2 regions of the Mesorhizobium sp. M8A.F.Ca.ET.207.01.1.1 genome follow, and region 1 is predicted to be linked to the other one. Evidence: predicted binding sites of a transcription regulator. Region 1 holds the regulator's gene; the other holds the start of a gene.
What was found. Region 1 encodes PhoB, which activates phosphate uptake and scavenging genes when phosphate is short. Its sites were predicted from a motif close to TGTCATNNANCTGTCAT; they were not measured.
Positions count from the first base shown of each region.

Region 1 (5,625 bases):
CGAAATGACGCCTCCGCCCGGCGACGCCGGCGGCCTGCTCAATGCCATCTACGGCAGCGTGGTGATGACGATCATCGCCGTGATCGTCGGCACGCCGATCGGCGTGCTCGCCGGTACCTACATGGCCGAATACGGCCGCTTCTCCAAGCTCACCACCATCGTGCGCTTCATCAACGATATCCTGTTGTCGGCGCCATCGATCATCATCGGCCTGTTCGTCTACGAGCTGATGGTGCGGCCGATGGGACATTTCTCCGCCATTGCCGGCGCCGTTGCGCTGGCCATCCTGGTCATTCCGGTCGTGGTGCGCACCACCGAGGACATGCTCAACCTGGTGCCGAACGCGCTGCGTGAAGCCGGCACCGCGATCGGCGCGCCGCGCTGGGTGGTCATCAAATCTGTCGCTTACCGCGCCGCGCTCTCCGGCATCGTCACCGGCATATTGCTCGCCATCGCCCGCATCTCCGGCGAGACGGCGCCGCTGCTCTTCACCGCGCTCAACAACCAGTTCTGGTCGAGCAATCTCAACGCGCCGATGGCCAGCCTGCCTGTCACCATCTTCCAGTTCGCTCTCAGCCCCTATGAGGAATGGCAGCAACTGGCATGGACCGGCGCACTCATAATCACCCTGACGGTTCTCGGCCTGAGCATTTTCGCCCGCAGCCTTACCGGACGCAGAGAGGACAGATGAAACCGATGTTGTCCACCGAGTTGAACACGCCCGAAGTGGCCGTGGATAAGGCCAAGATCGAGGTCAAGAACCTCAACTTCTACTACGGCCAGTCGAAGGCGTTGAAGGATATCAGCCTGTCGCTGCCCGAGCGCAGCGTCACCGCCTTCATCGGCCCGTCGGGCTGCGGGAAGTCGACGCTGCTGCGCGTCTTCAACCGCATCTACGAGCTCTACCCGAAGCAGAGCGCCGACGGCCAGGTGCTGCTCGACGGCCAGAACATCCTCGACCGCTCGCAGGATCTCAATCTCCTGCGCACCAAGATCGGCATGGTGTTCCAGAAGCCGACGCCGTTCCCGATGTCGATCTACGAGAACATCGCTTTCGGCGTCCGTCTCTACGAGAAGATCAGCAAGTCCGAGATGGACGGCCGTGTCGAACAGGCGCTGAAGCGCGCGGCATTGTGGACCGAGGTCAAGGACAAGCTCAACGCCAGCGGCCTCAGCCTGTCGGGCGGCCAGCAGCAGCGTCTTTGCATCGCCCGCACCGTGGCGGTGAAGCCGGAAGTCATCCTGCTCGACGAACCAGCCTCGGCGCTCGATCCGCTGTCGACCGCCAAGATCGAGGAACTGATCGACGAGCTGCAGGCCGACTACACGATCGTCATCGTCACCCACAACATGCAGCAGGCGGCGCGCGTGTCGCGCCAGACGGCGTTCATGTATCTGGGCGAACTGGTCGAATTCGACAAGACCGAGAAGATCTTCACGTCGCCTCGCGAGAAGCGCACGCAGGACTACATCACCGGCCGCTTCGGCTGATATCACGCATACGAGGACCAGGATCATGGCCGAACACACAGTCGCAGCCTTCGATGAGGATCTCGGACAGATCAGCAGGCTGATCAGCGACATGGGCGATCTCGCCGGCACGATGGTCGGCGGCGCCACCAAGGCTCTGCTGAATTCCGACAACGCGCTGGCACAGCGCGTCGTCTCCGACGACGCCATCATGGATGCGCGCCAGCGCGAACTCGACGACCGCGCCATCACCCTGATCGCCAAGCGCCAGCCGATGGCCGACGATCTGCGTCATGTCGTCGGCTCGATCCGCATGGCGGGCGACCTCGAGCGCATCGGCGACCTTGCCAAGAACATCGCCAAGCGTGTCGGTTCCGTCGGCCTCACCGCCACGCCGCGCGACCTGTCGCACTCGATCGATTCCATGGCGCAGCTGGTGCTGATCCAGGTGCAGGGCGTGGTCGAGGAATATGCGGCCGGCGATGCCGCCGCCCTCGCCAAGCTCAGGAATGACGACGAACGCATCGACGTCAAATACACCTCGGTGTTCCGCGAACTGCTGACCTACATGATGGAGGATCCGCGCAACATCACGGCTTGCACGCATCTCTTGTTCTGCGCCAAGAATCTCGAGCGCATCGGCGACCATGTGACCAACATCGCCGAGAATGCGTATTATGTGCTGACCGGAACGCAACTGCCCGCCAATCGTCCGAAGCAGGACGAGACGGCGATGTCGGCGCCGGCGGCTTGACGATAGGATGATCTGCCAATGATCGCGCCACGCATCATGGTGGTGGAGGACGAGGAGCCGCTCGGCGTGCTCCTCCGCTACAATCTGGAATCGGAAGGCTACCAGGTCGAGGTGGTGCCGCGCGGCGACGAAGCCGAGATCCGCCTCCAGGAGAATGTGCCCGACCTCCTGGTGCTCGACTGGATGGTGCCGGCTGTTTCCGGCATCGAACTCTGTCGGCGCCTGCGAATGCGGCCCGAGACCGAGAGGTTGCCGATCATCATGCTGACGGCGCGCGGTGAGGAGAGCGACCGCGTGCGTGGCCTTTCGACCGGCGCCGACGACTATCTGGTCAAGCCGTTCTCGACGCCGGAATTCATGGCCCGGGTCAAGGCGCTGCTGCGTCGCGCCAAGCCGGAAGTGCTGTCCAGCGTGCTCAAGGTCGGCGACATCGTGCTCGACCGTGAATCGCACCGGGTCTATCGCAAGAAGAGCGAAATCCGGCTCGGACCGACCGAGTTCCGGCTGCTCGAATTCATGATGCGCCATCCCGGCCGGGTGTTCTCGCGCAGCCAGTTGCTCGACAATGTCTGGGGCGAGACGATCTATATCGACGAGCGCACGGTGGACGTGCATGTCGGCCGGCTGCGCAAGGCGGTCAACAATGGCCGCATGCCCGACGTCATCCGCACCATCCGCGGGGCGGGCTACGCGATCAGGGAAGACTAGGTCGAGGGCGGCTACGCCCCTGACTTCGTCATCCACGAGCGGAGCAAGGAGCGAAGCGACGCGGCGCAGACCCGAGGATCCGTGCCGGGACCTCGACGCGTCGCCGCAGTGCAGAATTCTGCGCCGTTGCACTCTACGATCGAGGTCACGGCATGGATCCCAGGGTCTCCGCGACGCCGCTTCGCGGCTGCTCCGCCCAGGGATGACGACCTTGAGGGCGCTCGGCCAACCTCCAGCATTGGTGGTGATTCACCGGAGCGTTCGCTCAGGCGACGCTCTTCCCAGCACTGCCTCTCGCCTGCACGCCCGGCGCGAAAATCTCCTGGTCGACGAAGGTCAAGGCGCGCATGGCGCAGCCTTCGCGGATGAGCGGCAGTTCGTTCGGCTCGGTGTCGAAGGAAATCGATTCCGAATGCTGGCCGCCGGCGGTCTGGGCGATGGCCTCGCGCAAGGCCGGCTCGATCAGGTCGAAGGCGGCGGCACTGACACCGACCATGGCGACCGGCGCCGGGTCGATCAGCGCGAACAGGCTGCCCAGCCCATAGCCCAGCGCCTCGCCCGCCTTGCGATACGCTTCGCGCTCCGGTCCGTCTTTCTCCCTTGCCGTCGCGGCGAGTGTCCGCATCTGCGCGTCGCTGACATCGGCGACCGGTTCGGCGTCCTCGCCAAGCTGCCTGGCATTACGCCAGATGGCATAGTTGCCGGCATAGGCCTCGACGCAGCCGCGCCGCCCGCAACGGCAGAGCGCGCCGCCCGGGCGATGGATCATGTGGCCGAATTCGCCGCCCGATGAATGGGTGCCGGTGAACAGTTCGCCCTTGAGCACCAGGCCCATGCCGATGCCGTGCGAGAGCAGGATGGCGATGAAGTCGTCGCGGTAGCGTTGAGGGTCGCGCCAGCGCAACGCCACCGCCATCATGTTGCAGTCGTTCTCCATGGTGGCGGGGATGCCGAATTCGGCTTCGAGTATGTCGGCGAAGGCAATGTCCGTCTGCGGCGTGATCGGCGACCACAGCATGGCACGCGCCTCGGTGTCGGTGATGCCCTGGATCGCCAGCGCGATGCGGGCAACACTGCGGACATCGAGATCGGGGTCCTCGATGCGGCGGCGCACTATTGCCGTGCATTCGCCGATCAGCGCCTCGCGCGACATGGTCAGCGTGTCCAGCCGGCGCTGCTCCTCGGCGACCACCTGGCCGGCATAATCGATGACGGCGACGGATAGGAAATTCAGCGACAGCACCACGGTCATCACAGCCGCGGCCTCGGGGTTGAGGCCGAGGCCAACCTGCGGCCGGCCGCGTTTGAGTGAGCCGGCCTCGTTCGGCTTGCCTTCGGTCAGGATACCTTCGCCGATCAGGTCGGCGGATATCGCCGATATGGTCGAGTGGCTGAGGCCAGTGGTGGCGGCGATCTCGGTGCGCGAGGGCTGACCATCCCGGCGCACGGCTGCAATCACCATTGCGCGGTTGCGCCGGCGCAGATCGTCGTGGCGGATTCCCACCGACATGCTTTCCCTCCCGGTTGCCGCGGTTCTTGATCCCCCTCGAATACCTCCGGCAACAGGGTCAAACACTGGCAGAAGCGGCCGGTGCTGTCATTTATTTATTGCGAGGCTCGAAAAAAAATTTCCGGCACCTCAAAATCCATCAGAATCGATGTTGACAGTGTTCCGGTGATGGACCAGTGTTTTTTCGAGGCTCGAAAAAATAGAGCCTTTGTGCCGGCCTTCGGGCCAGTTTGGTCGCGCCATACGCGGCGCAGGGAGGATATCATGAAGAGATTCACAGCCGCCATCCTGGCGGGTGTCGCCATGTCGCTGACACTGGTGTCGGTCGCGCAGGCGAAGGACAAGGTCATCGGCGTTTCCTGGTCCAACTTCCAGGAAGAGCGCTGGAAGACCGACGAGGCCGCCATGAAGAAGGCGATCGAGGCCGCGGGCGACAAGTACATTTCCGCCGATGCGCAGTCCAATCCCGGCAAGCAGCTGACCGATGTCGAGAGCCTGATTTCGCAGGGCGCCAATTCGCTGATCATCCTGGCGCAGGATGCCTCGGCCATCGGTCCGGCGGTGCAGAAAGCGCTCGACGAGGGCATTCCGGTCGTCGGCTATGACCGCCTGATCGAAAACAAGGACGTCTTCTACCTGACCTTCGACAACAAGGAAGTCGGCCGCATGCAGGCCCGCGAAGTGTTCAAGGTGAAGCCTGAAGGCAACTACGTCTTCATCAAGGGCTCGGGTGCCGACCCGAATGCCGACTTCCTGTTCTCGGGCTCGATGGAAGTGCTGAAGGAAGCCATCGACTCGGGCAAGATCAAGAATGTCGGCGAGGCCTATACGGACGGCTGGCTGCCCGCCAACGCCCAGAAGAACATGGAGCAGTTCCTCACCGCCAATGACAACAAGGTCGACGCGGTGGTCGCGGCCAATGACGGCACCGCCGGCGGCGTCGTCGCGGCGCTGACGGCGCAGGGGCTCGCCGGCACCGTGCCGGTCTCTGGCCAGGACGGCGACCACGCCGCGCTCAACCGCATCGCGCTCGGCACCCAGACCGTGTCGGTGTGGAAGGACGCCCGTGAACTCGGCAAGAACGCCGCCGAGATCGCCTCGCAGCTCGCCGACGGCAAGAAGATGACCGACATCGCCGGCGTGAAGGACTTCACGACGCCTGGCGGCAACACCGTCAAGTCGC
Region 1 is NZ_SRUS01000009.1:79,864-85,488, reverse strand. Features, by position in the region: gene pstA (phosphate ABC transporter permease PstA) at 1-691, shown strand, start outside; gene pstB (phosphate ABC transporter ATP-binding protein PstB) at 688-1,491, shown strand; gene phoU (phosphate signaling complex protein PhoU) at 1,517-2,224, shown strand; gene phoB (phosphate regulon transcriptional regulator PhoB) at 2,243-2,932, shown strand; gene EN850_RS24770 (ROK family protein) at 3,198-4,442, opposite strand; gene xylF (D-xylose ABC transporter substrate-binding protein) at 4,707-5,625, shown strand, end outside.

Region 2 (5,625 bases), on a different contig from region 1:
GGCGACGCTGACGTGGCGGGAACGCGCGCTGTGGACGCTTATGCTGTCCCGTTAGCCTCGCCCTGCCCAAAGCAACTTCTCAACCGGACCTCGGCGCTGCCCCTCATTGTCCTGCCGGACATTTCTCCCCGTATAGTGACGGGGAGAAAGAGCCGTATCCTCCCGCCGACCGACGACAATTGGAGAACCTTCTGATGCCGACCCCTCTCGTTGTCTCCGACGTCGCCAAGAGCTTCACCATGCATCTTCGCGACGGCATCAAGCTGCCTGTCGTCTCCGGCGTCTCCTTCTCCATCAAGGCGGGCGAATGCACCGTGCTCGGCGGCCCCTCCGGTGCCGGCAAGAGCTCGATCCTGAAGATGCTCTACGGCAACTACGCCGTCGACGAAGGCCAGATCATCGTCACGCACGAGGACGGGTTGATCGATCTCGCCCATGCCAGCCCGCGCACCGTGCTTTCCGTTCGCCGGCAAACGATCGGCTATGTCAGCCAGTTCCTGCGCACCGTGCCGCGCGTCTCGGCTCTCGATGTCGTCGCCGAGCCGCTGGTCGAACGCGGCGAGCAGCGCGAGGCCGCCCGAGCCAAGGCCCGCGCCTTGCTGGCCCAGCTGAACCTGCCGGAAAAACTCTGGATGCTGCCGCCGGCAACCTTCTCCGGCGGCGAGCAGCAGCGCGTCAACATCGCGCGCGGCTTCATCACCGAGCATCCGATCCTGCTGCTCGACGAGCCGACCGCATCGCTCGACGCCACCAACCGCGACGTGGTGATCGAACTCATCGCCGCCAAGAAGCTGGCCGGCGTCGCCCTGCTCGGCATCTTCCACGACCACGATGTGCGCGAGGCGGTGGCCGACCGCATCATCGACGTCACCGCCTTCGCCCCGGGAAAACTCGCCGCATGACCAGGAAATTGTCGGAGACGCCGCTGGTCCACCCCTCAGCGGAGGTGCACAACTCGACGCTCGGCCGCTGGACCGAGATCGCCGACCGCAGCCGGGTGTCGGAAAGCGAACTCGGCGACTATTCCTACATGATGCAGGACTGCGCCGTCTGGTGCGCGACCATCGGCAAGTTTGCCAACATCGCGGCAAGCGTGCGCCTCAACGCCACCAACCATCCGACCTGGCGGCCGACGCTGCACCACTTCACCTACCGCGCGTCGGACTATTGGGATGACGCCGAGCATGAGAGCGAATTCTTCGCTGAGCGTCGCGCCAAGCGCGTCACCATCGGCCACGACACCTGGCTCGGCCACGGCTCGACCGTCCTGCCTGGCGTGACCGTCGGTGACGGTGCCGCGGTTGGCGCCGGAGCGGTCGTCTCCAGGGACGTCGCGCCCTACACCATCGTCGCCGGTGTGCCGGCCAAACCGATCCGCGAACGCTTCGACCGCCGCACCGCCGAACGCTACCAGGCGCTTGCCTGGTGGGATTGGGACCATGCCAGGCTGCGAGCCTCGCTCGACGATTTCCGCGAACTGTCCGCCGAGGCGTTCCTGGAGAAGTACGAGGGATAGGACAATTCCAGGAAAAGGGAGAACCGGTTTTCCTGGAATTGTGTCAGGTGAAGAGACATAGCCGCCCACATCATCGTCATATGGCGGCCCTGTTCATATCCCTGACACAGGACTCGGACAGGACGCCATCTCCCAAGGAGATCGCCATGCCCGACACTGTCAGACCCTCGCTCGCTGGATTCTTTGCCGGCTCCAATCCGATGCCGCCGACACATCTCGGCACGCGTTATGACACTTCCGGCAATTTCCTGATCGAACCCGGCAATACCGTCGTCAGCCATCTGGTCAGCGGCTCACCATCGGAAGCCGTTGTGCTTGCGGTGCGCGATCGGATGATGGCGATGCCGGACGCCGACCGCCTCGCCTTCACGCCGGTTTCCAGCCTGCACATGACGCTGTTTCAGGGTATCATCGAATATCGCCGCCGCTTGCCCTTCTGGCCGCGGGACGTGCCGCTCGACACCGGCATCGACGCCATGACCCGCCTCTATCTGGAGCGCCTGAGAGGCTTCCAGGGCGCCGGCCCGTTCAATATCAAGGTGGTCGAGATCGTGCCGACCGGCCTCACCGTTGCCGGCGCGACCGACGAGGATGTGCGCATCATGCGTGCATGGCGCGATGCACTGGCTGTGCCGTTCGGCTACCGGCACCCCGACCATGAGGCCTACGTCTTCCACGTCACCTTCGCCTATCAGATCCAGCGTCTCGCCGACGACAGGGCTGCTGCCTGGCAGGCGCTGTTCGATGAGAGCCTGGCGCTTTTCGGCCGGGAGGCCCCGGTGATCGAGATCAAGCCGCCCGCCTTCTGCGCATTCCGCGACATGAAGCATTTCGAGGAATTGCTGGTGCTCGGCTGATCGCCAGCAGGACGCGGCCGTCGTATCTGTGGAGCGTAACAAAACTGACATGCTGGCGACATGGCAGGTTCATGTGGCTGCGTTAGGCGAGTGCCTGACGATCAATATGGACCGGACTGGAACCAGCCCATGTCAGCAAGCTCTGCCACGCTCGAAATCCGCGGTGTCAGCCGACGATTTGGCAAGAACACCGCCGTCAGCGACGTCAACATCTCGATCCCGCAGGGGCAGATGGTTGGTGTCATTGGTCGTTCGGGCGCGGGCAAATCAACTCTGCTTCGCATGATCAACCGTCTTGTTGACCCCAGCCAGGGGTCGATTTTTTTTGACGGCGCCGAGGTTTCCCGGTTGCGCGGGTCGCCGCTGCGCCGCTGGCAGCGCGACTGCGCCATGATCTTCCAGCAATTCAACCTGGTGCCGCGCCTCGACGTGCTGACCAACGTACTGCTCGGCAAATTGAACCACCGTTCGACCCTGTCCAACCTTCTCGGCATGTTTTCGCGCGCCGAGTGCGCGGAAGCGGTCGCCGCGCTCGAGCGGCTCGACATCGCCCGCACCGCACTTCAGCCCGCCGGCACCCTGTCGGGCGGACAGCAGCAGCGGGTTGCCATCGCCCGCGCCATGATGCAGCAGCCCAGGGTGATCCTGGCCGACGAGCCGATCGCCTCGCTCGACCCGCTCAATGCCAAGGTGGTGATGGATTCGTTGCAGGACATCAATCTGCGCGAAGGCATAACCGTCGTCACCAATCTTCATACGCTCGATACCGCCCGCACCTATTGCAACCGCATCATCGGCATGGCTGCCGGCAAGGTCGTCTTCGACGGGCCGCCCGAAGAGCTCAACCGCGAAGCTGTGCGTCTTGTCTACGGCGCTGACAGCAATGGCGGCGAGATATCGGAGACCATCACCTCCACCAGCGCTGCCTTCAAGCAGAAAATCGCCGCATCCGCCGGACCGCTCGAACCCGCATTCCCGGGATACTGAGCCCGTTACGGGCCAGTAGCGAGCGCCTGGATCGTCCGCCCGCGTCAAGGGCACTTGTCAAGATCAAGAACGCTGCCGGCGCGGGGCCGGAACTTACAGGAGAGACATCAATGTTCAGGAAGATGGTTTTCGGCGCCGTTTCGGTGCTCGCCATGGCCACCAGCATTGCCCACGCCGCCGACATGAAGGAATTTCGCGTCGGCATTCTCGGCGGCGAAAACGAAACCGACCGGCTGCGCAACTACCAGTGCCTGGCCGACCACCTGAAGACCGAGTTCGGCTTCGAGAAGGTTTCGCTGTTTCCCGCCGCCGACTATGACGGCGTCATCCAGGGCCTGCTCGGCGGCACGCTCGACTTCGCCGAACTCGGCGCCTCCGGCTATGCCAGCGTTGTCCTGAAGGACCCGAAAGCCGTCACCCCGATCCTCACCACCAAGCAGACCGACGGCGCCACCGGCTATTATTCGATCGGCCTGGCGCTGAAGACCTCGGGGATCACCGACATCAAGTCGGCCAAGGGCAAGAAGCTTGGCTATGCCGATCCGGATTCGACTTCCGGCTATTTGATCCCGCTGACCCAGATTCCGAAGGACACCGGCGCTTCGAACGAGACCTTCTTCGCTTCGACCCAGTTCAATGGCGGCCACGAAAACAACGTTCTGGCCGTGCGTGATGGCAAGGTCGACGTCGCGGTTGACGATTCCTCGGGCATCGGCGACTTCAAGAACGGCTACACCTCCGGCACTTTCCACAAGGAAGTCGCCAAGGGCGCCGTCGACCCCAACGACTTCGTCGAAGTCTGGCGCTCGGGCCTGATCCCGAACGGCCCGCTGGTCGTGCGCACCGCGCTCGGCGACGACATGACCGCCAAGCTGACCGCCTTCTTCACTGATCTGCCCAAGAAGGACAAGGCTTGCTTCGAAGGCGTCGAAGGCGGCGATTTTACCGGCTACGTTCCGGTGAAGCCCGACTTCTACAACGTCATCGTCGAAGCCCGTAAGGCAGCCATCGGCGGCTAACGGCGAAATCGGAAGGGGCGGTGTTCAAAACACCGCCCTTTTTGCATCTCCGATCATGACCCTTTCCGTGACAGCCCCCTCCGACGGCATTCACCAGACGGCCGATACCTGGCGACGCCAGACGTCGCTGCGCCGGTTCTATACCGTGCTCGGCGTCGGCCTCCTGCTTGCCGCGATGCTTTCCAGCATGTGGTTCGCCGACGAAGCCAATGCCGGGCATTTCTTCGACCGGCTGCCGCACATACTGGATTTCCTGAGCTGGCTGGTCCCGAAAGACTGGAACGACGTCTGGCGAGCGCTGTTCGACATCGCCTCGCCGCATGATACCGGCACCCAGGAATTCAACTTCCCGCTTGGCCGCATCTATATCTGGGGCGGTTTCTACGTCCCCGAATATTTCGAGCTGATGCTGACCACGGTGAACGTGGCGCTGGTTTCGACCTTCATCGGCTTCATCTTCGCGGTGCCTTTTTCCTTCATCGCGGCGCGCAACCTGACGCCCCATCCGGCACTGAGGCTGGTGGTCAAGCGTTTCATGGAATTGCTGCGTGCCTTTCCGGAAATCGTCATCGCCGGCCTCTTCGCGGCAATCGTCTCGACCGGTCCGATCGCCGCCATAATCGCCATCGGCCTGCATTCGATCGGCGCACTCGGCAAGCTGTTCTACGAGATCAACGAGAACATCGACATGCGCGCCGAGGAAGGCCTGACGGCGGTCGGCGCCAACTGGTTCGAGCGGGTGCGCTTCGCCGACCTTCCGCAGGTGTTGCCCAATTTCGTGTCCTATACGCTGCTGCGGGTCGAGATCAACGTGCGGGCCTCGACCATCATCGGCGCCGTCGGCGGCGGCGGCATCGGCGAAGAGCTGAAGCTGTCCATCTCGCGCGGCTTCGGCGCCAAGACGCTGGCGCTGGTGTTGCTGCTGTTCACGACCATCTTCATCATCGATCAGTTTTCCGCCTGGCTTCGCCGCAAGCTGGTCGGCGAACAAGCCTTTATGATGGGGGCATAGATCATGGCAACCATGACCGCCGAGGAGATGCTGTCGATCGAGGCGCGCCACCCGCAGGTTTTCCGGCGCCCCGCATACAAGCGCTTCGGTCCGCTGCTCCTGTTCGTTGGCACTCTCCTCTATCTGGTCTATGCCTTGTGGTTCTTCAGCCTGCCGCAGGTATTGCGTGAATCGCATTGGGAGCGACTGCCACTCTTCCTGACGCAGTGGATCAGCTACGATCTGCAGCCGGAA
Region 2 is NZ_SRUS01000002.1:215,276-220,900, reverse strand. Features, by position in the region: gene phnL (phosphonate C-P lyase system protein PhnL) at 195-902, shown strand; gene EN850_RS05950 (DapH/DapD/GlmU-related protein) at 899-1,516, shown strand; gene EN850_RS05945 (DUF1868 domain-containing protein) at 1,663-2,373, shown strand; gene phnC (phosphonate ABC transporter ATP-binding protein) at 2,503-3,360, shown strand; gene phnD (phosphonate ABC transporter substrate-binding protein) at 3,471-4,379, shown strand; gene phnE (phosphonate ABC transporter, permease protein PhnE) at 4,435-5,391, shown strand; gene phnE (phosphonate ABC transporter, permease protein PhnE) at 5,395-5,625, shown strand, end outside.
Region 2: the regulator PhoB is predicted to act here: its motif matches at 2,408-2,424, upstream of phnC (phosphonate ABC transporter ATP-binding protein).